Regions from separate parts of the Parageobacillus sp. VR-IP genome, predicted to be linked through region 2. Evidence: predicted binding sites of a transcription regulator. Region 2 holds the regulator's gene; the other holds the start of a gene.
What was found. Region 2 encodes Rex, which represses fermentation and respiration genes when NADH is low (regulators of the CRP and FNR family bind a similar motif). Its sites were predicted from a motif close to TTGTGAAATATTTCACAA; they were not measured.
Positions count from the first base shown of each region.

Region 1: the regulator Rex is predicted to act here: its motif matches at 7,511-7,528, upstream of HT574_RS17110 (L-lactate dehydrogenase).

Region 1 is NZ_JABVYQ010000008.1:94,946-114,866, reverse strand. Features, by position in the region: gene HT574_RS17150 (nucleotidyltransferase-like protein) at 1-744, opposite strand, end outside; gene HT574_RS17145 (YgzB family protein) at 916-1,272, shown strand; gene perR (peroxide-responsive transcriptional repressor PerR) at 1,298-1,750, opposite strand; gene HT574_RS20080 (hypothetical protein) at 2,337-2,981, shown strand; gene HT574_RS20075 (transposase) at 2,918-3,052, shown strand; gene bcp (thioredoxin-dependent thiol peroxidase) at 3,364-3,834, opposite strand; gene HT574_RS17125 (potassium channel family protein) at 3,897-4,301, opposite strand; gene HT574_RS20275 (response regulator) at 4,424-4,549, shown strand; gene HT574_RS20270 (hypothetical protein) at 4,622-4,744, shown strand; gene HT574_RS17115 (L-lactate permease) at 4,859-6,484, opposite strand; gene HT574_RS17110 (L-lactate dehydrogenase) at 6,518-7,480, opposite strand; gene HT574_RS17105 (ABC transporter permease) at 7,732-8,517, opposite strand; gene HT574_RS17100 (ABC transporter permease) at 8,521-9,312, opposite strand; gene HT574_RS17095 (ABC transporter ATP-binding protein) at 9,305-10,309, opposite strand; gene HT574_RS17090 (glutamate-1-semialdehyde 2,1-aminomutase) at 10,558-11,853, shown strand; gene HT574_RS17085 (glutamate synthase-related protein) at 12,281-16,753, shown strand; gene HT574_RS17080 (hypothetical protein) at 16,984-17,157, opposite strand; gene HT574_RS17075 (FUSC family protein) at 17,341-18,402, shown strand; gene nikC (nickel transporter permease) at 18,437-19,336, opposite strand; gene HT574_RS17065 (ABC transporter permease) at 19,355-19,921, opposite strand, start outside.
Region 2 is NZ_JABVYQ010000016.1:280-11,722, forward strand. Features, by position in the region: tRNA gene HT574_RS19345 (tRNA-Met) at 3-76, shown strand; gene tsaE (tRNA (adenosine(37)-N6)-threonylcarbamoyltransferase complex ATPase subunit type 1 TsaE) at 309-767, shown strand; gene tsaB (tRNA (adenosine(37)-N6)-threonylcarbamoyltransferase complex dimerization subunit type 1 TsaB) at 764-1,504, shown strand; gene rimI (ribosomal protein S18-alanine N-acetyltransferase) at 1,464-1,916, shown strand; gene tsaD (tRNA (adenosine(37)-N6)-threonylcarbamoyltransferase complex transferase subunit TsaD) at 1,913-2,926, shown strand; gene HT574_RS19370 (ABC-F family ATP-binding cassette domain-containing protein) at 3,238-5,184, opposite strand; gene moaC (cyclic pyranopterin monophosphate synthase MoaC) at 5,304-5,825, shown strand; gene HT574_RS19380 (redox-sensing transcriptional repressor Rex) at 5,815-6,453, shown strand; gene HT574_RS19385 (twin-arginine translocase TatA/TatE family subunit) at 6,470-6,622, shown strand; gene tatC (twin-arginine translocase subunit TatC) at 6,643-7,389, shown strand; gene HT574_RS19395 (YdiK family protein) at 7,392-7,586, opposite strand; gene HT574_RS19400 (CPBP family intramembrane glutamic endopeptidase) at 7,590-8,324, opposite strand; gene groES (co-chaperone GroES) at 8,600-8,884, shown strand; gene groL (chaperonin GroEL) at 8,968-10,587, shown strand; gene HT574_RS19415 (DUF817 domain-containing protein) at 11,335-11,443, opposite strand, start outside.

The DNA.
Region 1 (19,921 bases), on a different contig from region 2:
AAGCTCCGGATGCTCTACAATTTCGGCAATGCTCCACGCCCCTTCTTTCTCACCTAACACTTTATACAAATGGGCGGCTCCTGATGAAATTCGTGAATGGATCAAAAATTCGTTTGCTAAAAATAAAAGCTCTAACCGTTTTTGCAACGGTTCTTCACTGCTCACAAGCTCCTCATACAACTTATAAATTTGTCCATCTATTTGTTTTACTTGGTCCCATACCGTTACTTCCGGATAAAATCCTTGTTCGATCACAGCAAGTCTTGCTAGGTGATGTAACGCATGAATAACATGATTATATGCATCTAATAATTGCCCTGCTTCAAAAAATGCCCTTCCATCCATATAGCGGCGAATCAGCTTTGCAAATTCTAACCCCATTTTTAATTGCCGCGTTTCCTCCGGAAATTCCTTCATACGGTTTCTCAGATGATGGATATAATCATTTCGGTCAAACAAAACTTTTCCATTGAATATCCAGTCAATCACTTTTCGATGGGAACCGAGAAGAAGCCATTCATTTAGCTTTGCTTCACTAACTGCATATAAGGCCGCTTTTTCTTCACCTAATGCATAATGTTTCATAAAGACGGGAGCATTCCCATCAGTGGTAATTACTAATAAAACCCTATCAAACGTATCAGTGACCGCTGAATTATTTACTTTCTTTTCAATCATTAAAATTCCTAATGTATCGCGGCGGCTAGCCCATTCTTGGTAGATGGGACGAAGCAAATCCTCCATAATCGTTTCCTCCATCTCCTTTATGCTGTCATTGCTTATTCGACAAAAATCGAAAAAATCCTCTTTATTGTTTTGCCCAACAGGCCAAAAACATGCATTGGGAAGAAAAATGTTAAAATTAACGGATTTTCTGCACTTTATGATATAGTGGTGTATATAGGAGGGACAAGCATGGGCATTAAATATTCAAGCAAAATCAACAAAATTCGTACATTCGCCTTAAGCTTAATCTTTGTCGGCATTTTTGTCATGTATATAGGTATATTTTTCCGCACCTCTCCTTTAGTAATGACACTGTTTATGATCTTAGGACTCCTTTTTATCATCGCTAGCGCGGTCGTTTATTTTTGGATTGGAACATTATCAACAAGAGCTGTACAGGTGGTATGCCCTTCTTGCGGCAAAGTGACAAAAATGCTTGGCAGAGTAGACTTATGTATGTTTTGCAGCGAACCGTTAACATTAGATCCGGAGTTAGAGGGTAAAGAGTTTGATGAAAAGTATAACAGAAAAAAAAGAAAAAGCTGATAGCTATTTCCCTGCTATCAGCTTTTTAATGTTGGCGATGTCCGTTTTTCTGGCAGTCCGGACATGTTCCGTAGATCTCCATACGGTGATGATCCACTTTGAATCCGGTTACATGTGCAGCGAGCTGCTCCACTTCATCCAGCGCTGGATAGTGAAAATCGACAATTTTGCCGCATTGTTCACAAATAACGTGGTAATGGTTTGATGTGACGAAATCAAAGCGGCTTGATGCATCACCATACGTTAATTCTTTTACTAATCCGATCTCTTTAAAAACGCGCAAATTGTTATAGACGGTTGCTACGCTCATGTTTGGAAATTTTCCTTCCAGCGCTTTATATATTTCATCTGCTGTCGGGTGTGACATCGAATTAATCAAATATTCCAATATCGCATGACGTTGCGGAGTGATGCGTATGCCCGTCTGCTTTAACATATCAAGCGCTTCTTTTAACTGTTGGTTGTCAGACACCGTCATGCACCTCGCTTCCTAACAAAATAAAAAGAATTATTATTTTATAATTTTTATAATTAGTCTACAAGTATTTTATATCATTTGTCAATATTCATACCATTAATATATGAAACCGCCATATTTTTTTTACATTTTTCCCGAAAAGTCTCCCTTCCTCTAAACGGAGTAAAGAAGGGAGAGGAATCGGGAAGTCTTTGATCCCCCCAAAAACGAACATATGTGCTATAATCAAACTATCCTATCACGCAAAAAAAGAAGGGATTCTCATGCTTCGTGGCCAAAAAGTATTCTTCCGGGCATCGAAAGTGGATTTGGAACGATTGTACTCTGCAATCGGGAATCCGCCCGTGTGTGGAACGAATGCCTCCGCTTAGCCAAAGAATACTTCCTCCAACATGGATGTTGGATCACCAAAAGCAAACAAAAAGAAAGTTCCATCTTCACAGCCAATCGGTTCAAGCGGTCTACCACAAATATCTCTTCGCAAGGCAAGCTGCGCACCAAGCCATCCAACAAGGACATGCTGCCCGCTACCCCTACAAGAATAAAGAAGTACTTCCCTACGAAATGGTCAAAAGATGGATTCAAAGTGTATGAAAACAGAAAAATCGAATTGTCCATGGGCATTCATCACGGAAAACGGGAAAAGCCGATCGTCGTGTATGCGTCGCATCTACCAAAGGGAACGATCAAAGAAATCGAATGCTGCTTTGATCATGGTCTTTATTTAGCCGTGACGTATGAAGATGGACAAAAGGAAAAAGCGTATGAACCAGGAAAGGCCGTTGGAGTCGATCTTGGAGAAGTGCATACCATTGGAGCATTTTGCGAACACGGTCAGGCTATTCTCATCACCGGAAGAAAAGTACGCTCCCTTCACCGGTTGCGGAATAAAAAACTGGCGGAGATTCAGCGTCGTCAATCCAAGTGTCAAAAAGGACCCCGTCAATGGAAAAGTACGAACAGGCGAAAAAATCTGTATTATCCAAATCCGAAAGACAGCTACGGATGCGTTGCATCAAACGACGAAACAGTTTGTCGACTGGTGCTTAAAGCAGTCCGCCTCCGATGTGTATATCGGAAACGTCAAAGGAGTAGAGCGGAACACAAGAAAGAATATACAAGCAGACATGTCCTGTCTGCCAAAAGAGACAAAAAGTGTCTTCCCGCCTGTTTGTGTGCCGGTGTGGGTATGAGGAACATCGTGACGTTCACGGCGCGAGAAATATCTTAAGCAAGGCGCTGCATGGCACCTTTGTTCATTGGGACGTGCAAACGAAGCTGACATATCTACGGATTGCGTAAGCAAGAGGTAGTAGAAGGGTTGGACCGCCCTATCGGTGCAAAGGCGATATTTTACTTGACCCATCCAGAAGGCTTCCGATGCATTCATCGAGTGGAAGGAGGCCGCCTTCTTCCACGCGGAAGCTTCTTTGATGGAGATGGTAAGAAACTCCTGCCTCTTCATGGAATGAAGGTAGGAGAGGTTCATCAAAAAAAAATGTGCGGAAGAACGTTCCGCACCCATGTCACCCTTTCATTCATTTGAGGAGGTTACTATCCATTATACGTAGCCTTTTTTGTTTTGTATGGACTTCTACCCAATTAACGGTACGTTAATGCAAATTTTTAGAAATATACTCGAGCGCCTCCTCGACATGACCCTTTACTTTGACACCTCTCCATTCTTTTACCAACTTGCCGTCGCGATCGATAATAAACGTGGATCTCTCGATGCCCATGTATTCTTTGCCAAAGTTTTTCTTCAGCTTCCAAACGCCGTACATTTCCGCTACCTTGTGATGCTCATCAGCAAGCAACAAAAACGGCAGTTCGTACTTTTCAATAAACTTTTTATGCCGCTCGAGCGGATCGGTGCTAACCCCTAAAATAACCGTGTCCAACTTGGCAAACTGCTCGTAATGATCACGAAAATCGCATGCTTCTGTCGTGCACCCCGGCGTCATGTCTTTCGGATAAAAATATAGTACGACATGTTTACCGCGGAAATCCGAAAGGGAAACCATTTCCCCGTTGCTTGCCGGCAATGTGAAATCCGGTGCCTGTTGGCCAATTTGCAAAGCCATACTTTTCCCTCCGCAATATATTTTTCTTTTAGCGTAACGGAAGGAATGATAAATTGCAACGATTACCGCTTATCCCAGTCAACCATCGTTCTAACAACAAGCACAGCAGGCATAATATAACCTAACAAAGCTTCAATGATGGCAAGCCATCTTCCAATCCCCATTGGCGTAATGTCTCCATATCCGACTGACAATAACGTCATCCCGCTTAAATAAAGGCTGTCTTGAAGGATAGAAAAGCATTCGTTAGCTGTTTGATTGGCAGATGGAGCAAATACGTTATGCCCATTAATTTGGAGCACCATATATATCAGAGCGAAACCTAGCATCATTGTGATATACCATTGGATAAGAACAAATAAATTTTCTAAGGAAATACGACGGGTCGTTTTTATACTTGTCGTCCAAATAGACGCAACGCTGGCAAGTAACACCGTCGCTACAATTCCAATGAACACGTACTCCATCGCTCCCACCTCGCATACTTGTCCATAACCATATATACAAAAACAAAAAGCCGATTATTCATATAATAAGTGGATTAGATATAATAAAAAAAGATTAATGAAAGAATGAAGGGGAGAAAACAATGCATACGATTTTGATTGTCGAAGACGATGATAAAATCGCATCCATGCTGAAGGAGCGTATGGAAAAATATGAATATCGCGCACATATGCGGAACAGTTTGACGATATTAAAAAGGAATTTATAAAGTTCCGTCCTCATCTTGTACTGCTCGACATTAATCTACCTCGATTTGACGGTTTTTAAAGGAAAACAAATTATGTTTGCCGCCCAACATAGCGATAAAACGACAACAGTTTCATTAACAAAACCAATTAATCAATTTGGTTACTATTTTTTGATTCGTTCGCTTTACACGAAAAAGATGGAGCAAGTAATGTAAAATTAAACGTTTTGCGGCCTTTTCCAGGTATATAAATCGGAAAAAGGCCGCAGAATCATCTTTTTTCGACTATACACAACACAGTGCTTAACTTAATAAACAAACTATCATTATCTAAATTCTAATGATCGAAAGAACATATGTCCAGACTCCCACAAACAATAGCAGGATCAAGCTATAATAGATCGTCATTTTAAACAAGTTAGATTCTCTGCCAGTCTCTTGCACCGCGGCTGTTGCAATCGCGATAGATTGCGGAGAAATGAGTTTTCCCATAACTCCCCCGCTTGTGTTGGCAGCAAGCAATAACGAAGAGTTTGTCCCTATTTGCGTTCCTGTAACGACTTGTAAATGGCCAAATAAAGCATTGTTGCTCACGACAGATCCTGTTATAAACACACCAAGCCACCCTAATAACGGGGAAACGAACGGAAATGCATTTCCCGTCTTTGCTAATGCTAAACCAATCGCAGAGGATAAACCCGCATAGTTAGCCAAGTTGGCAAATCCCATGATAAAACAAATAGTTAATACAGGAATCCATAGTTCTTTACATGTTTCTTTTAAACTTTGTACTCCTTCGGCGAACGTAATGTTTTTGCTAAACATACCTGTGAACAGCACCGCTAATAAAATTGCTGTACCTGTTGCTGACACAAGATCCAGCTTAAATATTGCATCTAACGCAGTCTGTGTCGGCGCCACCGGAGGAATTTTTACAACTTCTCCATGCAAAAACGGCACTTTAAATAAAAGCGTAGTTTGATGAAACATTCCACCTTCAGCAAACAAAGCTTTAAAACTCGGCAGACTCCATATAATAACGATTACCGTTAAAATATAAAAAGGAGACCATGCATGGATGACCTTTTTCAAGCTGTATTTAGATTTTTCAACAACTTTCCCATCCTGATTCACCCGATATATCTGTGACGGCTGCCATTTTTTTAAGAAAATAGTTAGTGCTCCCATACTGACAAGTGCTGCTAAAATATTAGCTAACTCAGGACCGAATACAATGATTGTCAATGTTTGTACAATGGTATAGCTTCCGCTTACCACTAAAAGAGCAGGCAATGTTTCTCTAATACCTTTCGATTTATCTAAAATAAACACTAATAAGAACGGAATAAGAAACGTAATAAATGGTAAAATCCATGCAAGTGTGCGAGATAACTCAATCGAAGTTAAATCCCCCATTTGTGCTCCGACAATAACCGGAATTCCAATTGCTCCAAACGCGCCAGATGCAGCATTGGCAATTAAACAAAGAGCAGCTGCTTTTAATGGATGAAACCCGAGTTCAGCAAGTAAAGCAGCAGAAATAGCAATCGGAACACCAAATCCCGCGGCTCCTTCTAAAAATGCGTTAAAGCTAAAACCAATGAGCAACAGTTGAAGCCGCTGATCTTCAGAAATGTTTGCGATACTCCCACGGATAATGTCAAATTTCCCTGTTTTCACAGCGATTTTATATAGCCAGACAGCCATGATCACAATATAGCCAATGGGCCATAAACCGTTCGCGATTCCATAGATGGAAGCGGCAAGCGCCTTTGAAACCGGCATATGAAAAAACCAAACAGCTGTCACTAATCCAAAACAAAGAGTGAGAAAAGCGGCTTTTATTCCCTTCATCTTAAACACCGTTAAACATAATAAAAATAAAACAATTGGAAGCGCCGCAATGAATGCAGAAAGATACGCATTATGAAAAGGATTGTAATGTTGTATCCACATGATGTTCACCTTGTTGTTATTCTAAGTCAGTATTTATTGCTTTACCTCATCAAAATAACGGGAAAGAATGTCTTTTAATACGGTTACGCTATGATGAAATTGCTGTTGTTCTGTTTCATTTAGCTTCAATTCCATTACCTCGCGAATACCGTTTCGGTTGATAATGGCAGGTACGCCGATATAAACATTTTGCTCGTTATATTGGCCGTCCAGATAAGCGGAAACGGTGAGTATCGCATTTTCATTGTGCAAAATAGCGCGTGTAATGCGGACTAGCCCCATCGCAATGCCGTAATACGTCGCGCCTTTTTTCTCAATAATTTGATATGCCGCGTCACGAACATTGATAAAGATATTTTCTAAATCCTCTTTTCGGTAGCTATCGTTTTGCGACAATATTTGCTCAACTGGAATACTTCCAATTTCCGCACGGCTCCAAACAGGCAGCTCTGTATCCCCATGTTCTCCGATAATATACGCATGCACATTGGTTGGAGCTACTTGAAAGTATTCACTCAGCAAAAAGCGGAATCTTGCCGTATCCAGAATCGTTCCCGAGCCGATCACCCGTTCTTTCGGTAAGCCGCTGAATTTCCAAGTAGCATACGTTAAGATATCTACTGGATTCGTTGCAACAAGAAAAACGCCATCAAACCCTGATCTCATCACAGAATCGACAATCGTTTTAAAGATATTTATGTTCTTGTCAACAAGATCGAGTCTTGTTTCCCCTGGTTTTTGGTTAGCACCTGCACAAATCACCACCAAATCGGCATCTCGACAATCTTGATAATCTCCATGCCATATATTCATTGGCTTCGGCGCAAATACTTTTCCGTGATTGAAGTCCATCACGTCGCCCTCCGCCTTCTCTTTATTCACATCAATCAACACTAGTTCATCCGCTATTCCTTGATTCATAAGGGCAAACGCATAGCTGGAACCAACGAATCCTGTTCCTACAAGCGCCACTCGATTCATGCATTGTCTTTTCATCGTTGTCTGTCATCCTTTCCAAAAATCAATTTGTGAAATTATTCACAAATGTATTGTCCATTATTTCACAAACTTTATCAAGTATCAACTATAAGAGAAATTTGTCTTTTTTGTTAACAGTTTGCTCACACAACAACATCCAATAAACGAAAAAACGGTCTGTCATTATTAACCTCCGTAATACCCTATAAAAAATAAGAGGGCGGATCCGTTAAAGGAATTTTTACTTCCTTTTGGATTCACCCTCTTTCTCAATTCCCCGCACCCCGATATCGCTTTACTCCTGCGTTCCATAAAACGACCGCAATCGCAAAAAAGATAACACCCATGATTGGAGTAAAAAATGCATAGCCGTACCATTCTTTTTTACCAAGAAAATACGATGCGGGATATACGCCAACAAACGCAAACGGCAAAATCCACGTTAAAATATAGCGGATAACGCGATGATAAATATCAATTGGATAGCGCCCGTAGTTGCTGATATTGTACATCATCGGCATGATCGATGTACGAGCATCAGACCAAAAACTAATAGTTGCCAATGACACAAATACTCCCGCGTAAATAAACGCTCCCCCTAAAACAAACAGAATAAACATCAAAATGTCATACCAATGAAACGAAAGAGATAAACGCGCACTTGCATACGCCATAATGATGATGCCCGTTACTCCGCCAAGCAACGATTCAAGTTCCATCCGCTCGAGAATAATTTGAAACAAGCTGTGCACCGGGCGCGTCAACACGCGATCCATTTCTCCACGCACAATATAGCGCTCATTAAAATCCCACAAATTAAAAAATGCTCCGAACACCGCATATGGCACTAAGAAAAAGCCGTAAATAAATAAAATTTCATCGCGCGTCCAGCCGTGCAATAACGACGTATGCCCAAACACAACGAGAAGAAAAACAAGATTGACCGCTTGTGACATCAAATCAGAAATAAACTCCACCAGCAAATCGGCACGATATTGCAGCTTTGTTTTCATGTATTGTGCCATATATTGAAAAAAGATCGATACGTAAAACACGACTCACCCTCCTTGAATGACAAGCTGTTTTTTCGCCGCTCGCCACAACAGCTGAATCGGGATGAGCAACAGCACACACCATACAAGCTGAAACAAAAGGCCATGGAGGATTGCTTGCCCTTGAAAACTTCCTGTTACAATCATACTCGGAATATAGCTAATTCCTTGAAACGGAAAGTATTTCATTGCCTCTTGCGCCCAATCTGGATAAAAGCTGATTGGCAAAATAAGTCCGGAAAACAAGTCGATCACAAATCGCTTTGCCCGCAATAACCCTTCATTGTTAAGGGTAAAAAATGCTATGATGCCGGCAAGCAAATTTAATTCTGAATTAATAACAAAACTAAGGGCAATCGACAAAGTGAAAAACATCCATGTATGAACATCGGCTGGAAAACGAAGCGGCAAAAATAAAGCGACAAGAAAAATTCCCGGAAGAGAAAGAAACAACAAACGAAAGATTCCTTCCCCTAATCCTTGCATCGTTTTCATTCCGAGATAACTGTAAGGACGAATCAGCTCTGTCGCCACTCTTCCTTCTTTAATCTCCATGGCGATTTCACGGTCGATATTATTGAAATAAAACGCCCGCGCCATCCATGAGATGGCGACATACGTGGTCATTTGAGCCATCGACATTCCTTGCATCGTCGATTTGCTGCCGTAAATCGCTGACCAGAGAAAATAGTACGCGGCGATATTAATGGTGTAAATAAGAATGCCCGTATAATAATTGGTCCGGTAAGCAAGCATCATTAAAAAGCGGATGCGGATCATCTCAATATATTTATCCATGCACAACACCTTCTTCATAGATGTTGCGGATAATTTCTTCTGTAGAAATTTCATTAATGTTCATATCTTGAATCGAATAGCGGGAGACAACGCGACTGATCACTTCCGGCAATAACGCGGAAGGCACTTGTGCTGTCCAGACATTGTCTTGCTCCCCTTTTTTCCATATCACTTGCAGACCATTCGTTAGTTCTCGTAACGCATGAAACGTGATTTCGCCCGCAAACGTAAACTGGATTTGCTTTCCTTCTCCCCATTTTTCTTTGAGACGCTTAAGAGAACCATCGTAAATGATTTTGCCTTCATCAAGCATAATGACACGCTCGCATAACGCTTCGATATCGGAAATATCATGTGTCGTCAATAAAATCGTCGTGTTGTATTTTTCATTAATTTCTTTTAAAAACTGGCGGATTTTCAGTTTTACAAGCACATCGAGGCCAATGGTCGGCTCATCCAAAAACAACAACGGCGGATTATGAATGAGCGCCGCTGCCAGTTCACAGCGCATCCGCTGCCCGAGCGACAGCTTGCGCACCGGCTTGTCCAAGAGCGGGCCGATATCTAGGGCCTCAATAATATGTTCCATATGTTGCCGATAATCTTCATCGGAAACGCGATACACTTTTTTCAAGAGCCGAAACGATTCTTGCACCGCAATGTCCCACCACAATTGGGAACGCTGTCCGAATACCACACCGATCGTCCGCACGAACTTTTCCCGCTCTTTATGCGGATTCATGCCGTTGACGATCACTTTTCCCGCCGTCGGCGTCAAAATTCCCGTCAGCATTTTAATGGTCGTCGATTTTCCTGCGCCGTTTTCGCCGATATAGCCAACGATTTCCCCTTGCTTTACGGTAAACGAAATATCATTCACCGCACGAATGATTTTATGGTTTCGCGTAAATAAATCGCGAAACGCACCGATTAAGCCGGAGCGGCTTGAATACGATTTAAACTCTTTTCGTAAGTTTTCCACTTCGATGGCGTTCATAGTTCTCCTCCCTGTATATAGACACAGAAAAAGGTATGAAATTCCTTTTTTCGTAAAGCGGAATGATTTTCGCTACGTATTGCATTATACATAAACACGCCGATATTTCATCTTTTTTGTTTTGTTATCATTTTCCATTCGTGTATCGTCCAATCACCACCATGCGAAGCGCCAAAAAGCTCCAATCACTATAAATATGTTAGAATAGGAAGGTAAAAGACTATGAGGATCACAGGAGGCTTTAGAACATGAATTTTACGAAATCGGAACAATTGTATCAGGAAGCGCTCAAGCATATCGTCGGCGGCGTAAACAGCCCATCCCGTTCGTATAAAGCGGTCGGCGGCGGAGCGCCGGTCGTCATGGAGCGGGCGCAAGGCGCTTATTTTTGGGACGTCGACGGCAACAAATATATTGACTATTTGGCGGCATACGGACCGATTATTACAGGCCACGCCCATCCACACATCACGAAAGCGATTCAGCGCGCTGCAGAGACAGGCGTCCTTTATGGCACTCCAACTCCTCATGAAATTACGTTCGCGAAAATGCTAAAAGAAGCGATCCCATCCTTAGAAAAAGTACGTTTTGTTAACTCAGGGACGGAAGCGGTCATGACGACGATTCGCGTTGCGCGCGCCTATACCGGCCGTGATAAAATCGTTAAATTTGCTGGCTGCTACCACGGACATTCCGATCTTGTCCTTGTCGCTGCCGGCTCTGGTCCGTCGACGTTAGGAACCCCAGATTCTGCCGGCGTGCCAAAAAGCATTGCCCAAGAAGTAATTACTGTACCGTACAACGATGTTGACTCATTCAAACAAGCGATGGAAATATGGGGAGGCCAAGTCGCCGCCGTGCTTGTCGAACCGATCGTTGGCAACTTTGGCATCGTTACACCAAAACCTGGCTTTTTAGAAGCGATCAATGAGATCGCTCATCAGGCAGGGGCACTTGTCATTTACGATGAAGTCATCACGGCATTCCGCTTTATGTACGGCGGGGCGCAAAATTTATTAGGGATTGAACCTGATTTAACGGCAATGGGCAAAATTATCGGCGGCGGTCTGCCGATCGGCGCCTATGGCGGCCGTCAAGACATTATGGAACAAGTCGCCCCACTCGGTCCGGCCTACCAAGCGGGGACAATGGCAGGCAACCCTGCTTCTATCCTTGCCGGCATCGCCTGCCTTGAAGTACTGCAGCAAGACGGCGTGTATGAATACCTTGATAAACTTGGTGCGATGTTAGAAGAAGGCATTCTTCACCATGCCGACAAATATGGCATTCCAGTAACAATCAACCGGTTAAAAGGCGCACTTACCGTTTACTTTACGACCGAAAAAGTCGAAAACTATGAACAAGCACAGCGAAGCGACGGCGAAATGTTCGCGAAGTTCTTTAAACTCATGTTAAAACAAGGCATCAACCTCGCTCCTTCGAAATATGAAGCGTGGTTTGTCACGCTCGCACATACAGAAGGCGACATTGAATATACGCTTCAGGCGGTAGAAAACGCATTTAAACAATTAAAAAATGCATAATTATACAAACCATCCAGGAAAGATCCTCTTCTGGATGGTTTGCTATATTATATGAAAACGGTTACAAACACACAATAAAAAACTTGACAATTTTGTGAATAATATATCCAATAAAGTGAATAATTAATTGATTTGAACTTTCCGACATGGTATGATAAGTTATAAATTCTGAAAATTAAGACGTGATTTGCCGCTTACCATTCGGAAATCCGTCACTGACATTATCAAGATGAAGCGGGGATCGGTTTTATAACGGGCTGACAGGACACGTATTTGTCCATGAAAATCTAGCGGAACAAGAGGAAGCATCTATACGAAGATGCAGTGCGCTAAAGCATGCCGATTCCGTTGTACAGAGGTTTAGGGAATACAACAGGAGGTGAACGGCGAAGGCGGGTTCCTTCCCGCTGGATCACGCCACTTGCATATGAAACAACGCTGGAATCCGAATCTTTTCAAAAACTTTCATCAGGCCGAGCATGACGCCTGTGGTATTGTCGCCGCCATTGAAAAGCAGCGCATCCCGACGCGCGAAAACATTATGACATGCATTGATGCACTTGTCAAAATGAACCACCGCGCCGGCTTTATTAACGGCGAAGGAGACGGCGTCGGCATTCATATGGATATTCCGAGAAAACTGTGGATGGAAAAACTCGCAAATGCCGGCCAAAACCCGGAGATTGCCAATGACGAAAGCTTTGCCGTCGGCCATGTTTTCATCCATCGATCTGCAGATGTAGACAATGTCAAAGCACAAATCAAACAGCTTTGTAAATGTTATGGTTTCTCATTGATTTTTGAATCGGACCGAGTCACTTCATCGAACGCATTAGGTCCAATCGCGCTTCGACAAGAACCGGTATTTTGGCAAATCGCCTTGCTGCCAAACGACAAGATGCAACTTTCGAAACGGTTATTTGATCTCGCTATTGACATCGAGCAAGATGAACATGTCCATGTCGCCTCTTTAAGCAATTTCCACGTTGTCTATAAAGTGATGGGAGCCGGAGATATTTTGCCAAAATACTATCATGACTTGGCCCACCCGTTTATCGCATCGACCATGACATTAGGGCATAACCGTTACTCGACCAATACGCTGTCTAACTTTTTCCGCGTTCAGCCGTTTAGCGTATTAGGACATAACGGAGAAATCAACACGATCGCAAAGCTGCGCGAGGAAGCGGTGATGATCGGCGTTCCGCTGACAAAAGACGGCAGCGATTCCCAAGATTTAAGCCGCACGATAGAAACGCTTATTTGCCGCTATGGCTATAGCTTATTTGAAGCGATGGATATACTATTCCCGCCTATTTTGAATGAAATCAAGAAATATCCGCCACACTTGCAAGATTTATATGCATACATCCGCGAGGCGTGGGGACATTTCGCCCAAGGGCCGGCGGCGATTATCTCCCGCTACGCCGACGAAGCAGTATTCAGCGTCGATGCCCTTGGTTTGCGACCGCTGTGGAAATTAGAAACGGAAAAGCGGTTTGTGTTTACGTCCGAACCGGGAATTATCCCGACATGCGAATATACTGGCGACCCCAAACCGCTTGCGCCGGGGGAAAAAATCGGTTTGATGTGGTCCGGCAGCGGAGCCATTCAAGTGTTGGAATATGAGCAATTCCAAGAAGAAGTATACACTCGTTTTTCAGGGCGGTTTGATATCGCAAACTTTCGAAAACGCCTCGATATTCCGAAACTAGAAAACTATACATTTTCCCCCGCTCCGACTAAAGTGCATAACAGGCAATATGCGGCATTTGGCTGGGACAGGGAGCATATTCAGCTGTTAGAGCAAATGGCAGAAAAAGGTGCGGAGCCGATTCGCTCACTTGGTCATGACGCGCCGCTGGCAGCGATTGATCCGAACCGCAAAAATCTTGCCGACTTTATTAAAGAAAGCGTCGCTGTTGTCACCAATCCGGCGATTGACCGCGACCGTGAGATGGAACATTTCTCCACAAGAACCGTCATCGGAAAACGGCCATCTCTCGTAAAAAAAGCAGAATCTTCCTATGTAATCGAGCTTGGCTCGCCGATTCTCATCGAGGGAAAAATCGGCAGTGATTGTTTAGCGGAACTAGGCCATCCTTCGTATGATCAAATCGTTCATTCGTTCCAAGAAAAACAGCTAACGCACATCTTGTCAACGACATTTACAAGCGAAGAAACAATTCCAGAAGCGCTAGCGCGTCTTGCCGCTGAAGCATGTAAAGCGGTCCGTTCCGGCAAAACCTTGCTCGTTTTAGACGATGCAGAGGCACACCAAAACGGAAACTTATGGATTGACCCGTTGCTTGTTACATCGGCGATTGATCAAGCGCTGACAAAACAAGATTTGGGCCGCGACTGTTCGCTTTTGCTTCGTTCCGGTGCGATTCGCTCTCTTCACGATGTGATCGTCGCCTATGGGTTAGGAGCAAACGCCATCAGCCCGTATCTCATGTTTGCGACGGTTGCGGCAGAAGAATCGATTACGCCTGTAGTAAACTTATTTAAAGCACTGAATAAAGGATTAGAAAAAGTCATTTCTACCATCGGCATTCATGAATTGCGCGGTTACAGCCGTCTCTTCTCGTCGATCGGACTGCATGATGAAATCGCCGATGTGTTAAACATCATCAACTTCTTTGGTTCAGATTCATTGCAATACGATTTCGCGGCACTAAAACAAGACGCCATCGCCCGCGCCGAAGACTACGCCAACGAAAACGCCAAGCCAAGAAAAACGTTCCACCTCTTCCCGCGCATTTGGAAGGCGATTGGTGAAGTCGCACAAACAGGATCGTATGACAGCTACCGGGAAAAAGCAAACGAGCTGGAAAGCGAAACGCCGACAACCATTCGCCACTTGCTGGATATGAAAAAATCCAACAAGCCGGTTCCGGTCGAAAAAGTCGATATTAGTGTCGGTGAACATAGCCTGCCGTTTGTCATTGCTTCGATGTCGTTCGGCTCGCAAAATGAAGTGGCGTTCCGTGCTTATGCGGAAGCGGCAGACCGATTAAATATGGTCAGCCTCAACGGCGAAGGCGGCGAAATTAAAGATATGCTCGGCAAATACCCGCGTACGCGCGGCCAGCAAATCGCCTCCGGCCGTTTCGGAGTCAACGCGGAGCTGTTGAACTCTTCGAATCTGCTCGAAATTAAAATCGGCCAAGGGGCAAAACCAGGCGAAGGCGGACACCTTCCAGGTTCAAAAGTGACGGCAAAAATCGCCGAAGCGCGGAACGCGACAATCGGTTCCGACTTAATTTCGCCGTCCAATAACCACGACATTTATTCGATCGAAGATTTAGCGCAAATGATTGCCGAGTTGAAAACAGCAAACGACAAGGCAAAAGTTGCCGTTAAAGTGCCGGTCGTGCCAAACATTGGAACGATTGCCGTCGGCATCGCCAAAGCAGGGGCGGATATTATTACATTAAGCGGCTTTGACGGCGGAACCGGGGCGGCGCGCATCCATGCCCTGCAGCATGTCGGCCTGCCGGTGGAAATCGGAGTAAAAGCGGCCCATAACGCGCTCATAGAAGCCGGCTTACGACATAAAGTCGAAATTTGGGCAGACGGCGGCATCAAGAGCGCGCTGGACGTTCTTAAAGTGATGCTGCTTGGGGCAAACCGCATCGGCTTCGGTACATTATCGATGATCGCGATCGGCTGCACGACCTGCCGCGGCTGTCATTTAGATACGTGCCACGTCGGCATTGCTACGCAAATTGAATCGGTAGCACAAGCAAAAGAGCATGGGCTGCGCCGTTTCGTACCGCGGCAATTCGAGGCGGCGGTGCAAGGATTAGTCAACTTATTCACCGCTTTTGGAAACGAGCTAAAAGCGTTAACAGCCGTTCTCGGGGTTACTCGTCTGCAAGATGTTGTCGGCCGCTCTGACTTATTGGAACAAACAAGAGGGCTGGGGCAAATGAATCTAGCAAACCTGCTCGAAGTGCTCGAGGTCGAGCAGCTAGCGCCAAAAGAAGCAGCCGCAAACGCGGAAGAACCAGCATTGCTCGTGGCCGCTGGAGCGGAATATCTCGATTATCATGCAGAAGATTTGCACCGCTCCCGTGAATTTACGACTGTGACATCGGAACAGCGCGTTCTTGGCAGCCGTGTTTCATGCCACCGCGTGCGCGGACGTCTGGATGGTTCGTACAAAAAATTGCCAAACGTCACCTTGTGCTATACGAAAGGCTCGATCCCAGGGAACGGCCTTGGAGCTTATAACACTCATGGTATTCACATTCATGTTGACGGCGGCGGCCAAGATGGCGTCGGAAAAACCTCATTTGGCGGCAGCATCTTGATTTTTAAAGCAAAAGGAAAAGACGGAAAATTTTATAATGGGTCTGTCGGTAAAGGGTTTGGATACGGTGCGCAAAAAGGGCTTCTCGTCGTGCAAGGAAACGCCGATGCACGTGCCGGCATCCGCCTCTCCGGCGCCGATATGATCATCGGCGGCCAAGTAACCGTTCCGCTTCCAGATGAAGAACACGGAAACATCGGAACACGCTCCAATATTAAAGGGTTTGCTTTTGAATACATGACAAATGGACGCGGTCTCGTCCTTGGCGACCCAGGCCCATGGATTTGCGCCGGTATGACAGGCGGTGTCGTCTACTTGCGCCATCAGCCTGAAATGGGCTTAACCAAAGCGGCGTTAGAGCGCCGCATCGCCAAAGGAGCGCAAGTACGCCTCGAGCCATTAAACGAACGCGGCAAAGCAGATGTCGAAGAACTGTTATCGACATACATTGAACTGTTAAAAGAACATGATCAGCACGAAGAAGCGCAATCATTACAGCCGCTTCTTAAAAACGTAGAAGACCATTTCTTCCAAATCATCCCGACAAAAGAACAAGCAGACCCTTCGATTTCGACGGAATGACGAAAAGAGCATCCTGCTCACGGCGGGATGCTCTTTTTTGATTTGCTCTTACATCCATTGTTCTCTCCTGCCGACACTTCTTTATCGATCGTTTCATAGTATATTGTTGCTGTGCCCTTACTAGCCTATCATCAAAGATTGTCATATTTATTTTTTTACCTTTTGCATCGATAAATGTTATTGTATATTTGCACCCCTTGTTATCCGTTGTTTGTTTTTTTCGCTTCATTTCATGTTTCTAGCAAACGTCTTATTTTGCGTAAATCGTTGACAGTGACGCTTTTCCCTAACTTCCCTTCCTTGATTTGCAAAGAAACAATTTTTTCATGCAAAAAGGACTTCATCGTAACAGGCGCGGCGCAGCCAACACGACCAATCATGCCAACAGCCACCATCCATTTCACAAGAGAATCTCTCCTGCCATTTTTGAACCAAAATCCCCGGACACATTCCCCTTCTATCATGCGAAACATTTAGGCAGAGAGGTTCATATATTCCATGTATATTTCCTGCTTGATATCATATATAAAAGCGTGTATAGTACTAAATTGTTTACGAGAACGAAAGAGGAGAGGTTTGAAGATACTATGAAGCTCGGTGCCCGCATTTTTAAAACGGGAATCGCCGTTACATTGGCGCTTTTCCTCGCAGCACTGCTACACTTGCCTTCTCCCGTATTCGCGGGAATTTCGGCTGTGTTTGCGATGCAGCCGACAATCTACCGCTCTTACCTTTCATTGGTCGAACAAGTGCAGGCGAATATCATCGGGGCCGTCTTGGCAATCATCGCCGTCCTGTTATTTGGACGCGATCCATTTATTATCGGCCTTACGCTGATGATTGTGATCGCCCTATGCTTAAAAATGCGCCTAGAATCTACCATTTCAGTGGCGATGGTTACGGTTATTGCGATTATGGAATATACGGATAAACAGTTTATCGAATTTGCCGTTATCCGCTTTCTCACCATTATGCTTGGCATATTTGCTGCTTTTGTTGTCAATTTAATCTTTCTACCGCCAAAATATGAAAAGAAACTATATGAGAAAATTACCGAAAACACGGAAAACATTTTAAAGTGGATTCGCATCCATACGAGACACGCATCGGAACATCACATTTTAAAAGAAGATATTGAAAAAATGAAAGAAAATATGACAAAGCTTGAACATCTTTACTTAATGTATAAAGAAGAGCGCACGTATTTTCGTAAAAATCGCTTCCAAAAATCGCGAAAGCTCGTGTTATACAGGCAAATGATCGTCGCGACTAACCGAGCGCTCGAGACATTAAAACTTCTCCATCGTTTTGAAAACGAACTGTATCACATGCCGCTCGAATTCCAGCAAATCATCCGTTCACAGTTAGATTGCCTGCTTCATTATCACGAACAAATACTATTAAAGTTTATTGGCAAAGTAAAACACCTGCCGCATACTGACACAGTCAATGAAACACATCATGAAAGAATGCGGCTCATTGAGGCGTTTTATGCGCATCACCATCAATCGCACGAATATTATCTTTTCTCGTTGGTTGGCACGATTATCGATTATAGCGAGCAGTTGGAACGTCTTGATAAGCTGATTGACAGCTTCCATCATTATCATCATGATTCTTCCTTAGCGAAAACTTTAGTCAATGACTAAAAGGCTATCTCCGCTGGAGAGATAGCCTTTTTCGTTAACTTTTCATGCGCGGGTCTAGCGCGTCGCGCAACCCGTCGCCCATTAAGTTAAAGCCAAGCACCGTAAGCATAATGGCCAGCCCCGGAAAAATCATCGTCCATGGCGCCTGTGTCAAAAAGTCTTTCGAATCAGCAAGCATTTTCCCCCACTCCGGGTTTGGCGGCTGCGCCCCTAATCCTAAAAATCCAAGAGCGGCCGCTTCAATGATGGCCGTCGCAATCGCCAACGTCCCCTGTACAATAATCGGCGCCATGCTGTTCGGCAAAACATGGTGGAACAAAATGCGCGTATCACTCATTCCGATTGCTTTTGCCGCCATGATGTATTCTTCTTGTTTAATGCTTAAGACGCGCGAGCGGATCAAGCGCCCAAAGTTCGGAATGTTGATGACGGCAATCGCAATTAATGCATTTTGCAAAGACGGCCCGAGCACGGCGACAATACCAATAGCCAACAAAATGCTTGGAAAGGCGAGCATAATATCAAACAAACGCGAAATAATGCCGTCGATCCAGCGCCCGTAATACCCGGCGATAATACCGAGCAGCGAGCCGACAATGACTGAGCCAAGTACAGAGAAAAAACCGACCCATAGCGAGATTCTCGCCCCGTAAAGGACACGCGAGAGAATATCCCTTCCAAAATCGTCCGTTCCAAATAAATGTTTCGATGACGGCGGCTGCAGCCGCTCTGCTAAATTTGGCTCTTTAAAGTCATAAGGTGCCAGCAGTGGAGCAAAAATGGCCAGCAAGATAAAAAAGACGACGATGCCAAGTCCGATAAGAGCAATTTTATTTTTGCGAAATCGGCGCCATCCTTCTTTCCATAGGGAAGCAGACTCTGTTTTCTCTTGCACCGTATGCATCGGTGTTTGATTGCGTGCTAGTTCCGCCATATCCGCTTTCCCCCTTCCTTAGTTATATTTGATGCGTGGATCGATCATCGCATAAAGCAGATCGACGATTAAGTTAATAAAAATAAAGATGGTAGCGATCACCAAAATTCCCGACTGAATAACCGGATAATCGCGATAGCCAATCGCGTCGTAAATGTAGCGTCCAATGCCAGGCCAGCTGAAAATCGTTTCCGTTAAAATCGCGCCGCCAAGCAATAGGCCTGTTTGCAAACCAATAACGGTCAACACTGGAATGATGGCATTTTTCAATGAATGCTTATACACGACCCAAAACATGCTTAACCCTTTTGCTCTTGCCGTGCGGATGTAATCCGATTTCATCACTTCGAGCATGCTCGAGCGCGTAATCCGGGCGATAATCGCCATTGGAATCGTCGCCAAGGCGACGCTTGGCAAAATTAAATGCTGCACGACTTGCATAAACTGCTCCGTATTTCCTGCTAGAAGCGTATCAAGCAAATACAGGTGGGTAATCGGCTCAATCGGATTTCTCACGTCTTCCCTTCCTGATGTCGGCAGCCAATCTAACTGAATCGCAAACACCCACTGTTCCATCAGGCCAAG
Region 2 (11,443 bases):
GTCGCGGGGTGGAGCAGTCCGGTAGCTCGTCGGGCTCATAACCCGAAGGTCGCAGGTTCAAATCCTGCCCCCGCAATCCGTTTGCCTTAGGAAATATAAGATTTCCTAAGGTTTTTTTATTTTTTGTGCATACAATGTCTGCTTCCCCTTTCCCTAACCGCGAACTGATGTGGAAACGTCCTTCTTTTGATAATAAGGCAGCCGCTATCTTTCCTTTATATCATGAACAGTGGTAACACATGGCGGAAATATGGTAAAATTTCAACAGCGAAGATTATCATGATAAAATGTGTTAAAGGTGACAATCAATGAAACGTTATGAGCTGATAATGCATTCCCCAGAAGAAACGATGAGCCTTGCTCGCAAATTGGGAGAAAAATTAGAAGCAGGATCTGTTGTTACACTAGAAGGAGATTTAGGGGCAGGAAAGACGACTTTTACAAAAGGATTGGCAAAAGGACTGGGAATTGAAAAAACGATTAATAGTCCTACCTTTACGATCGTAAAAGAATATCAAGGGCGCCTTCCTCTTTATCATATGGATGTGTACCGTCTAGAGGATGAGATGGAGGACCTTGGCTTTGATGAATACTTTGAAGGAGATGGAGTCACTGTTATTGAATGGGCACACCTTATCAAGACGCAATTACCAAAAGAAAGATTAAACATTTATTTGTTTCATCATGGAGATCATCAGCGTAAATTAGTAATGGAACCAATGGGAGAACGGTATGAACAGTTATGTAAGGAGATTTTGGAAGCATGAAAATATTGGCGATTGATACATCCAATGTCGTAATGGGAATTGCGTTAGTGGAGGATGACGTTGTAAAAGGAGAAATAACAACCAACATCAAGAAAGACCATTCTACGCGTGTTATGCCTGCGGTCCAATCATTGATGAAACATTGTGGCGTTACTCCACAGGAGCTTGATTTAATCGCTGTCGCAAGAGGACCAGGTTCATATACAGGGGTACGCATCGGTGTGACGATTGCAAAAACGCTAGCATGGTCTTTAAACATTCCAATCGTCGGGGTATCTAGTTTAGAGGTGCTGGCGGCTAATGGCCGGTATTTTTCGGGTGCCATTTCTCCGTTCTTTGATGCTCGAAGAGGGCAAATTTACACCGGATTATACCGTTACAATGGGACAGAACTCGAATGTATAAAACATGATCGAATTGTGCTGGCGGAAGAATGGGCTAGCGAGTTAAAAGCAAGAAAAGAAGCGGTGCTGTTTATCGGGACAGATGTTGCTCTATATAAAAATATTTTTCAGCGGCACTTGGGCGAATACTCCCATTTTGCTCCCGCTGCATTACAATTGCCGCGGCCAAGCGAACTAGCGTTCCTTGGAAAGAAAAAAGAGCGGGAAGATGCACATGCATTCGTACCGAATTACATTCGTTTGGCCGAAGCAGAAGCCAAATGGCTTGCCAAACAAGAAGGGGAAAATAAACATGGGGATGGATATTCAATTTCGATCCATGACGTTAAATGATATTGATGCTGTGTTGCAAGTAGAGCGTGCCTCGTTTACTACTCCTTGGAGCAGGGAAGCGTTTTATAATGAACTTGTTCACAATCGCTATGCCAAATATATTGTCATGGTGCATCGCGGCCGCGTTATCGGTTATGGCGGGATGTGGGTAGTGATCGATGAGGCGCATATTACGAATGTAGCGGTATTGCCGGAATTTCGCGGCAAAAAATTAGGAGAAGCGCTCATGCGCAAATTGATGGAAACGGCCAAACAGCTAGGGGCTGTAACGATGACATTGGAAGTTCGTGTTTCTAATCATGTCGCCCAATCGTTATATCGAAAATTAGGATTTCGCAATGGTGGCATTCGTAGACAGTATTATCCAGATAATTTAGAAGATGCGCTAGTAATGTGGGTGAATTTATCATGAATCATGACATATATGTGCTTGGAATTGAAACGAGCTGCGATGAAACAGCAGCGGCAGTAGTGAAAAACGGAAAAGAAATTTTATCCAATATCGTCGCCTCGCAAATGGAAAGTCATAAACGATTCGGCGGCGTCGTGCCGGAAATCGCATCGCGCCATCATGTCGAGCAGATTACGTTTGTGATTGAAGAAGCGATGAATAAGGCGGGTGTTTCTTTTTCACAGTTAAGCGCGATTGCGGTAACACAAGGCCCAGGATTAGTCGGTGCGCTGTTAATCGGGGTCAACGCGGCAAAAGCGTTATCATTTGCCTATAATATTCCTCTAGTCGGCGTTCATCATATCGCAGGACATATTTACGCCAACCGTCTTGTTGCTGAGATGAAATTTCCGTTGTTGTCTCTTGTTGTTTCTGGTGGACATACGGAACTCGTCTATATGGAGAAACATGGAAAGTTTCAAGTGATTGGCGAAACGCGGGATGACGCGGCAGGAGAAGCATATGATAAAGTGGCGAGAGCGTTAAACCTTCCTTATCCGGGCGGGCCTCATATTGACCGTCTTGCCCAGGAAGGAAAGGCAACAATCGATTTGCCACGGGCCTGGCTCGAAGAAGGATCGTATGATTTCAGCTTCAGCGGTTTGAAATCGGCCGTATTAAATACGCTGCATAACGCCAAACAGCGCGGTGAAGAAATAGATCCAAAAGATATGGCAGCCAGCTTTCAGGCCAGCGTCATCGATGTGCTGGTGACCAAAACGATCCAGGCGGCAAAAGAATATCATGTTCGTCAAGTGTTGCTTGCAGGCGGGGTCGCCGCTAATCGAGGATTAAGGACAGAATTACAAAAACAAATGGCGAAATTAGACAACGTTGAGCTGGTGATACCGCCGTTATCATTATGCACTGATAATGCGGCAATGATCGCGGCGGCCGGAACCGTATTGTATATGCAAGGAAAACGGGCGGATATGGCATTAAATGCAAACCCAGGCCTGGAGTTAGAATAAGGGGAATGATACGGGCTTTTTTTCAGGATTTATTCTTGGAAGAAGTCCGTTTTTTTATTAAAAAAATAAAGGTTGTGCATATATTTATCCACAAGTTGTGGATATTGTGGAAAAATAGAAAAATCTCTATGATATCAGGGAAGAAATAATCACAGTTTTTTTTACATAACCCCCCTATTTTTTGTGGATAATGTGGAAAAACCGGTGAATAACTTGAATAACGGGAATAAAATTGGGGATAAGTTTGTGGGTATGTGATTAACTAAAAAAACATCCACCTGTTCATAACGGGTGGATGTTTGTGTATTTTGTTATTTCAGTGTATGAAGTTCTTCCCATTCCACTAATAATAGATCCAGTTTTTGTTTCATTTCCTCGTTCTCTTTTGTCAGCTGTTGCACTTTTTCATGATCTTGGTAAATGTCAGGATCGCATAATTGTTCTTCCACGTGCGCAATTTGTTGTTCTAATTCGCCAATTTCCGCTTCGATTTCTTCAATGCGGCGCTTGCGCTGCCGCTCTAGTTTTTTTGCTTCTTTTTCTTGTTCATAATTCAATTTTTTCGTTGATTCTCCACCAGGAAGGTTCGCATTGGTTTGCCGCTGCTCCGCAGCAGCGAGACGTTCGAGTTCCAGCATTTCTTCTTTTTTGGCGATATAGTAGTCATAGTCACCTAAATATTCGGTAATTCCATCACTAGAAAGTTCGTATATTTTCGTGGCGATGCGATTGATAAAGTAGCGGTCATGAGAGACGAATAAAATCGTTCCAGGGTATTCAATTAAGGCGTTCTCGAGCACCTCTTTGCTGTCTAAATCAAGATGGTTGGTCGGTTCGTCTAAAACAAGGAAGTTCGCTTTTTGCATCATCAATTTGGCAAGCGCCAGTCTTGCTTTTTCCCCGCCGCTTAGCTCCGATACGTGCTTTAGCACATCATCCCCAGAGAATAAGAAGTTTCCGAGCACGGTGCGGATTTCTTTTTCCGTTTTGTCAGGGAATTCATCCCAAAGTTCATCGAGCACGCGCTTATTTGAGGACAAGTCGGCCTGGTTTTGGTCATAGTAGCCGATTTGTACGTTCGAGCCGTAGCGGAAATGCCCTGCTTGTAGCGGGAGTTTATTGACAATCGCTTTTAGCAACGTGGATTTGCCGATTCCGTTCGGTCCAATCAAAGCGACGCTTTCCCCGCGCGTGATGCGAAAGCGGACATTGCGAAAAATTAGCTGATCCGCATCGTATCCCACTGCGACATCTTCAGCGATTAACACGTCATTGCCGCTTTGCCGCTCGATTTCGAAGGAAAACGAAGCAGCCTTTTCGTCCCCGATCGGCTTCTCCATTCTTTCCATTTTTTCGAGCCGTTTTCTTCTGCTTTGCGCGCGCTTGGTTGTCGAAGCGCGGGCAATATTGCGCTGAATAAAATCTTGCAGCTTTGCAATTTCTTCTTGCTGTTTTTCATATAGTTTTCGTTCCCGTTCGTATTCCTCCGCCCGTTGCTCCAGGTAACGGCTGTAATTGCCGCTATACCGCTTTAATGTTGCACGTGACAGTTCGTATACTTGGGTGACTACTTTGTCGAGAAAATAGCGGTCATGCGATACAATTAAAATAGCGCCAGGATACGTTTGTAAATATTGCTCCAACCATGTTAATGTTTCGAGGTCTAAATGGTTGGTCGGCTCGTCCAAAATAAGCAAATCGGGCTTCATTAACAGCAATTTTCCGAGCGCCAGCCGCGTTCGTTGTCCGCCGCTTAGCGATTGGACAGGAGTCGTCATATAATCGTACTTAGAAAACTGCAAACCGTGTAAAATGGAGCGAATATCAGCTTCGTATTGGTAACCACCTTGTTCTTTATAGCGCTCTTGCAACGCGTCATAGTCTTTTAATAGTTTTTCATAACGGGAAACGTCTGCAAGCAGATTGGGATCGCCCATTTGCATTTCCATCGCTCGCAATTGCTTCTCCATCACCTTTAACGGGGCGAATACCGTCATCATTTCTTCCCAAATCGACAACGAAGAGTGAAGCCCGCTGTCTTGGGCAAGATAGCCGATTGTTACTTCTTTTGGTTTAATAATCTCCCCGCTATCGTAAGACATTTCACCGGCAATGATCTTTAATAGGGTCGATTTCCCGGCTCCGTTTCTCCCAACAAGAGCAATACGGTCTTTTGATTGTATTTCTAATTTTATATTCGATAAAATAAGGTCAGCGCCAAAATATTTTGTCAGTTGGTTAACTTGTAAAATGATCATTGTTTTTCACCTCTCGTTTGACAATAATAGTGTAGCGTAAGTGACTTTCTTATCGCAATAAAACGATAAAAGACAGATGACGAAAAATAGTGTATAGTTTATAAGTGGAGGAGATTATGTTGTCATCATTTACCCATTTCAACGAACAAGGCCGGGCAAAAATGGTCGATATTACGAACAAAGAGGATACGGTTCGCATAGCGGTCGCGCAAACAAGTGTGACAGTAAATAAGGAAATTTATGAAAAAATGACAAACCACACGATCGAAAAAGGGGATGTGCTTGCCGTTGCGCAAGTGGCAGGTATTATGGCAGCGAAAAAAACAGCCGATCTCATTCCAATGTGCCATCCGCTTATGCTAAAAGGTGTCGACATTCAGTTTGCCTGGCATGTCGAAGAAGAAAAAGCGTTGTATCAATTGTTGATTACCGTAACGGTGAAAACGAAGGGAAGCACGGGGGTGGAGATGGAAGCGCTAACGGCAGCCTCTGTATGTGCGCTGACAGTATATGATATGTGTAAGTCGTTAGATAAAGGAATGGTTATTGGCCCAACCTATTTGGTAGAGAAAAAAGGTGGAAAGTCAGGACATTATCAACGCGAAAAAAGAAGTGCTGGGGGATTCATCAATGAGCAATGAACAGCCAAAAATTCCGCAAGCAACGGCCAAACGTTTGCCGTTATATTATCGTTTTTTAAAAAATTTACACGCTTCTGGGAAACAACGCGTTTCTTCTGCCGAACTGAGCGAGGCGGTCAAAGTCGATCCTGCGACGATCCGCCGCGATTTTTCCTATTTTGGCGCGCTTGGCAAAAAGGGATACGGATATAATGTCAACTATTTGCTGTCATTTTTCCGGAAAACGCTCGATCAAGATGAGGTAACGGAAGTCGCACTATTTGGAGTCGGGAACTTAGGCACCGCATTTTTAAATTATAATTTTTCGAAAAACAATAATACGAAAATTGTGATGGCATTTGACGTAGATGAAAGGAAAGTCGGTACAGAAGTCGGCGGGGTGCCTGTCTATCATTTGGATGAATTGGAAGACCGTCTTCACGAGGGGATTCCAGTAGCAATTTTAACGGTGCCAGCCCATGTTGCTCAGTGGATTACCGACCGTCTTGTCCAAAGAGGAATTAAAGGAATTTTAAATTTTACACCAGCGCGCTTGAACGTACCCAAGCATATTCGCGTCCATCATATTGACTTAGCGGTCGAATTGCAGTCGCTCGTTTATTTTTTGAAAAACTACCCGCTTGAATAAAAGGAGAGAATAAAACGTGAAATATTTATTAATCGTGCTTGTCATCTTATTATTGTTTGGAACAAAAAAACTTCCAGAATTGGGCAAGTCGCTCGGTCAATCGCTCCGCGAATTTAAGGATGCGACGAAAGGATTAGCCGATGAGGATGAAAAAAAAGCCGACCAATGATGAGTTAGGATGGTTGACATATGAACGATAAAGAAATGTCGGTGTATGAGCACCTAGGAGAGTTGCGAAAACGGCTTATCATTGTTCTTGTTTTTTTTGGCATTGCTTTGATAGGAAGCTTCTTTTTTGTAGAACCGGTCATTTTATATTTGCAGCGGACGGATGAAGCAAAAGAATTGACGATGAATGCGTTTCGTTTGACAGATCCGATCAAAATTTATTTTCAGTTTGCTTTTGTCATTGCCTTTGTTCTTACTGCTCCGGTTTTGCTTTATCAACTTTGGGCGTTTGTCAGTCCGGGATTGTATGAAAAAGAGCGAAAGGTCACTTTAAGTTATATCCCTATTTCGATTGTTCTCTTTTTCGCTGGCGTTAGTTTTGCGTATTTTGTTTTATTTCCGTTTGTCGTTCGTTTTATGCAAAATTTGGCGGAACGCCTGGGCATTCATCAAGTCATCGGCATTAATGAATATTTTGAATTTTTGCTTCAGCTCATCTTGCCGTTTGGCATTGTCTTTCAGCTGCCGGTAGTAGTGATGTTTTTCACAAGACTTGGTTTGATTACACCAATGTTATTGATCAAAATACGAAAATATGCTTATTTGGCCTTGCTGATTGTAGCTGCGGTCATTACGCCGCCGGATGTATTATCGCAAGTCATCGTGATGATTCCGCTTTCGATTTTATATGAGGCAAGCATTTGGATTTCTAAGATGGCTTACCGCAAAGTGCTATTGGCGCAACAGGAACAAGAAAACCTCCCGTGAAATCAAACGGGAGGTTTATTGCGAAAGTGGAGTGCGAATAGACGTATTGCTGCTCCAAAATCAAGCGTAGCCAGGATGGCAAGGAAGATCGTGAAAAAGTTCCAAATCGTATCTTTTGCACTTTGAATGGACAAGTAAGTAAATAGCACTCCCATCAGAAAATAGAAAAAACCAAATTGTAATGGCGTCCCTTTCATTGTTTAAAAGCCCCCAATAATGAGTTGTATCTGCTCTGTCTGCCGCATTATTTTTTCAATTTCATCAGCAAACAATGTTTGTATGACGACCACGAACGTATTCATGGTAACATGGGCGAAAATCGGAACGAAAATGCGTCCCGTTTTCGCATAAAGAAAGGCAAACGTAAATCCCATTGCTGCGTACAAGAGCAGGTGTTCAAGTTCCATATGGACGATGGCGAATAAAAGCGAACTAACTAGCGCGGAAATGAAGAAGTTGTATTTTTGATATAGCGTTCCAAAAATAATTTTACGAAAAATTATTTCTTCTAAAATCGGACCGATAATGGAAGTCACGACCATTAATAAAGGGGTGACTTGAATGATTTCAACAATTCGTTTTGTGTTTTCCGAGCCTGGTTCGATACCAAGCAAGCGCCATTCAACATTAGCGGCAAGGCTTTGGGCAAAGAGCGACAAAAAGACGCCGCTGATCGCCCACATCCAAGCGACGGGCAAAGAAACGCGATGACGAGTATGCCGTTGTTTTATATCCTCACGCAAGAAAAAGATAATAATAAAAAACGCAATAGCAAAGCTAATGACCGCCCAATAGCCAGAGGCGAGCTTTGCGGCAACGAGTTTATTTTCGACATGTTTTCCCACGCCGAGAAAGCGCAAAAGCGGAACTCCTACAATACCAGACAGTTGCATGATGATATACGTAATAATGACATACCAATATTGTCGTTTCAAGGAAACTAACCCCTTTGCCAACAAAATAGTGATACTTCCCGTATTTTAGCACATCTTTTGCAAAAATATAAAAAAATTGATTGCCGCCGTTTATCGATCATGGAAATGTGAAATACTTGAAAAGGGTATAGAAGGAGTAAAGAAAAGCGGTTATTTTTTTTATTTCCTACTTGCAAAAAAAGGAGAAGTTCATTAATATTATAAGTGTGTTAGCACTCGATTAAGATGAGTGCTAATAAGAACGGCGAAAATTATTGTTAAGGAGGTTGTTTTCCGTGTTAAAGCCATTAGGTGATCGCGTTGTCATTGAAGTGATTGAAACGGAAGAAAAAACTGCAAGCGGTATCGTATTGCCAGACACTGCGAAAGAAAAACCACAAGAAGGCAAAGTAGTTGCTGTTGGCAAAGGACGTGTGCTTGACAGCGGTGAGCGTGTAGCTCCGGAAGTAGAAGTTGGCGATCGCGTTATTTTCTCGAAATATGCTGGAACAGAAGTAAAATATGACGGCAAGGAATATTTAATCTTGCGTGAAAGCGACATTTTGGCTGTTATTGGCTAATATACAGCATTTATAACATAGATATGTACAAAATACTTAACTAAAATACTTAACGATTCCATTTTATAAGGAGGTAACGGGGTATGGCAAAAGAAATTAAATTCAGCGAAGAAGCTCGTCGCGCGATGTTACGCGGTGTGGACAAACTAGCAGATGCGGTAAAAGTAACATTAGGACCAAAAGGCCGTAACGTCGTATTAGAGAAAAAATTTGGTTCGCCATTAATTACAAACGACGGTGTAACAATCGCGAAAGAAATCGAATTAGAAGACCCATTTGAAAACATGGGGGCGAAACTTGTTGCGGAAGTTGCAAGCAAAACGAATGATGTTGCTGGGGACGGTACAACAACGGCAACAGTTTTAGCGCAAGCAATGATCCGTGAAGGATTGAAAAACGTTACAGCTGGCGCTAACCCAATGGGCATCCGCAAAGGTATTGAAAAAGCGGTCGCTGTGGCAGTAGAAGAATTAAAAGCAATCTCCAAACCAATCAAAGGAAAAGAATCGATTGCCCAAGTTGCAGCGATCTCTGCGGCTGACGAAGAAGTTGGTCAATTAATCGCAGAAGCAATGGAACGCGTCGGCAACGACGGTGTTATCACATTAGAAGAATCGAAAGGCTTCACAACAGAACTAGATGTTGTTGAAGGTATGCAATTTGACCGTGGTTATGTATCTCCATACATGATTACAGATACAGAAAAAATGGAAGCAGTGCTTGAAAATCCATACATCTTAATTACAGATAAAAAAGTTTCTAGCATCCAAGAAATCTTGCCTGTATTAGAGCAAGTGGTACAACAAGGCAAACCATTATTAATCATCGCAGAAGATGTGGAAGGCGAAGCGCTTGCAACATTAGTTGTGAACAAACTTCGCGGTACATTCAATGCGGTAGCGGTTAAAGCGCCTGGCTTTGGCGATCGTCGTAAAGCAATGCTGGAAGACATCGCAATCTTAACTGGCGGTGAAGTCATCTCCGAAGAACTAGGACGCGAATTGAAATCGACAACGATCGCATCGCTTGGCCGTGCTTCGAAAGTCGTTGTAACGAAAGAAACAACAACGATTGTGGAAGGCGCTGGCGATTCTGACCGCATTAAAGCTCGCATCAATCAAATCCGTGCGCAATTAGAAGAAACTACTTCGGAATTCGACCGCGAAAAATTACAAGAACGTCTTGCAAAATTAGCTGGCGGCGTAGCAGTAATCAAAGTTGGTGCAGCTACAGAAACAGAATTGAAAGAACGCAAATTGCGCATTGAAGACGCGCTCAACTCTACTCGTGCAGCTGTCGAAGAAGGTATCGTAGCCGGCGGTGGTACGGCATTAATGAACGTATACAGCAAAGTGGCTGCGATCGAAGCAGAAGGCGACGAAGCAACTGGTGTGAAAATCGTTCTTCGCGCAATCGAAGAGCCAGTTCGCCAAATTGCGCAAAACGCTGGTTTGGAAGGCTCTATCATTGTTGAACGCTTAAAAACAGAAAAACCTGGCATCGGCTTCAACGCTGCTACTGGTGAATGGGTAGACATGATTGAAGCTGGTATCGTAGACCCAACAAAAGTAACTCGTTCCGCTCTGCAAAACGCAGCTTCTGTTGCCGCTATGTTCTTAACAACTGAAGCAGTTGTCGCTGACAAACCAGAAGAAAACAAAGGCGGCAACAACGGAATGCCTGACATGGGCGGAATGATGTAATAATTGCCCAAAAGCCTTGGAGCACTGGGGTTCCCCTGGTGTTCCTTTCTTTTTTGACCGCGGAAAAATCATAAATTTTTTATGAAGCTTCCCATTCGTTCGCTGAACTTTTGGGAAGCTTTTTCTTCTAAGTTTTTAGTCATATGAGCATAAATCGTTGGCAGATGCGTTGACCTGTGTTCAGAACCAATTAGGCTGAATGACAAAGTGTTTCTATAAATCCTGAGTTACATTAGTTTTTAGATTTATATTCTTAGAAGGCTGTATTGCACTACATATAGGGCTCTCTCCGTCAATTTTCCTAAAAGATAGAAATCGGCTTAAGCTTGAAGATTAGACCTTAATTTAACTGAAGGGCCAAATGTGTCTGCCCCATCTCTCTATACATTAATAAAGTGGAGGCTTGGTTAATATTAAATAATAGTGTTTCATCAACATATTCAGCTTGACACCGGACATAATCTTTAGTAATCGAAACAGGGTGTATTGGATATTTAAAAGGTGCTCTATGCATTTTAGTTACACTAACATATAATTGTCCATCGGTACCGTCAAGAATTTTGTGTAACGTAATGGAGTAGGGTTTCTCTGAATTGGATTTGGAATGAATAGGGGACTGGTTTTTCTCCACACGGGGCTGACGCAACATCGCTTAAAGGCGATGTTTTGAGTCAGCCCCTCTTATCGTTACTCCGAAAAAGCGCCCGATAACTGAATAACACGTGAGCTTTCATTAGTGGGTATAGCTTAAAAAGAACTTCTATCCCGTTCCTTTAAATGATTATCAAACGCCTCTTGAACCTTATCCTTCTTGGACGAAACAATTTTTCCCTTAACCTGCTTTAACGTCGCTACT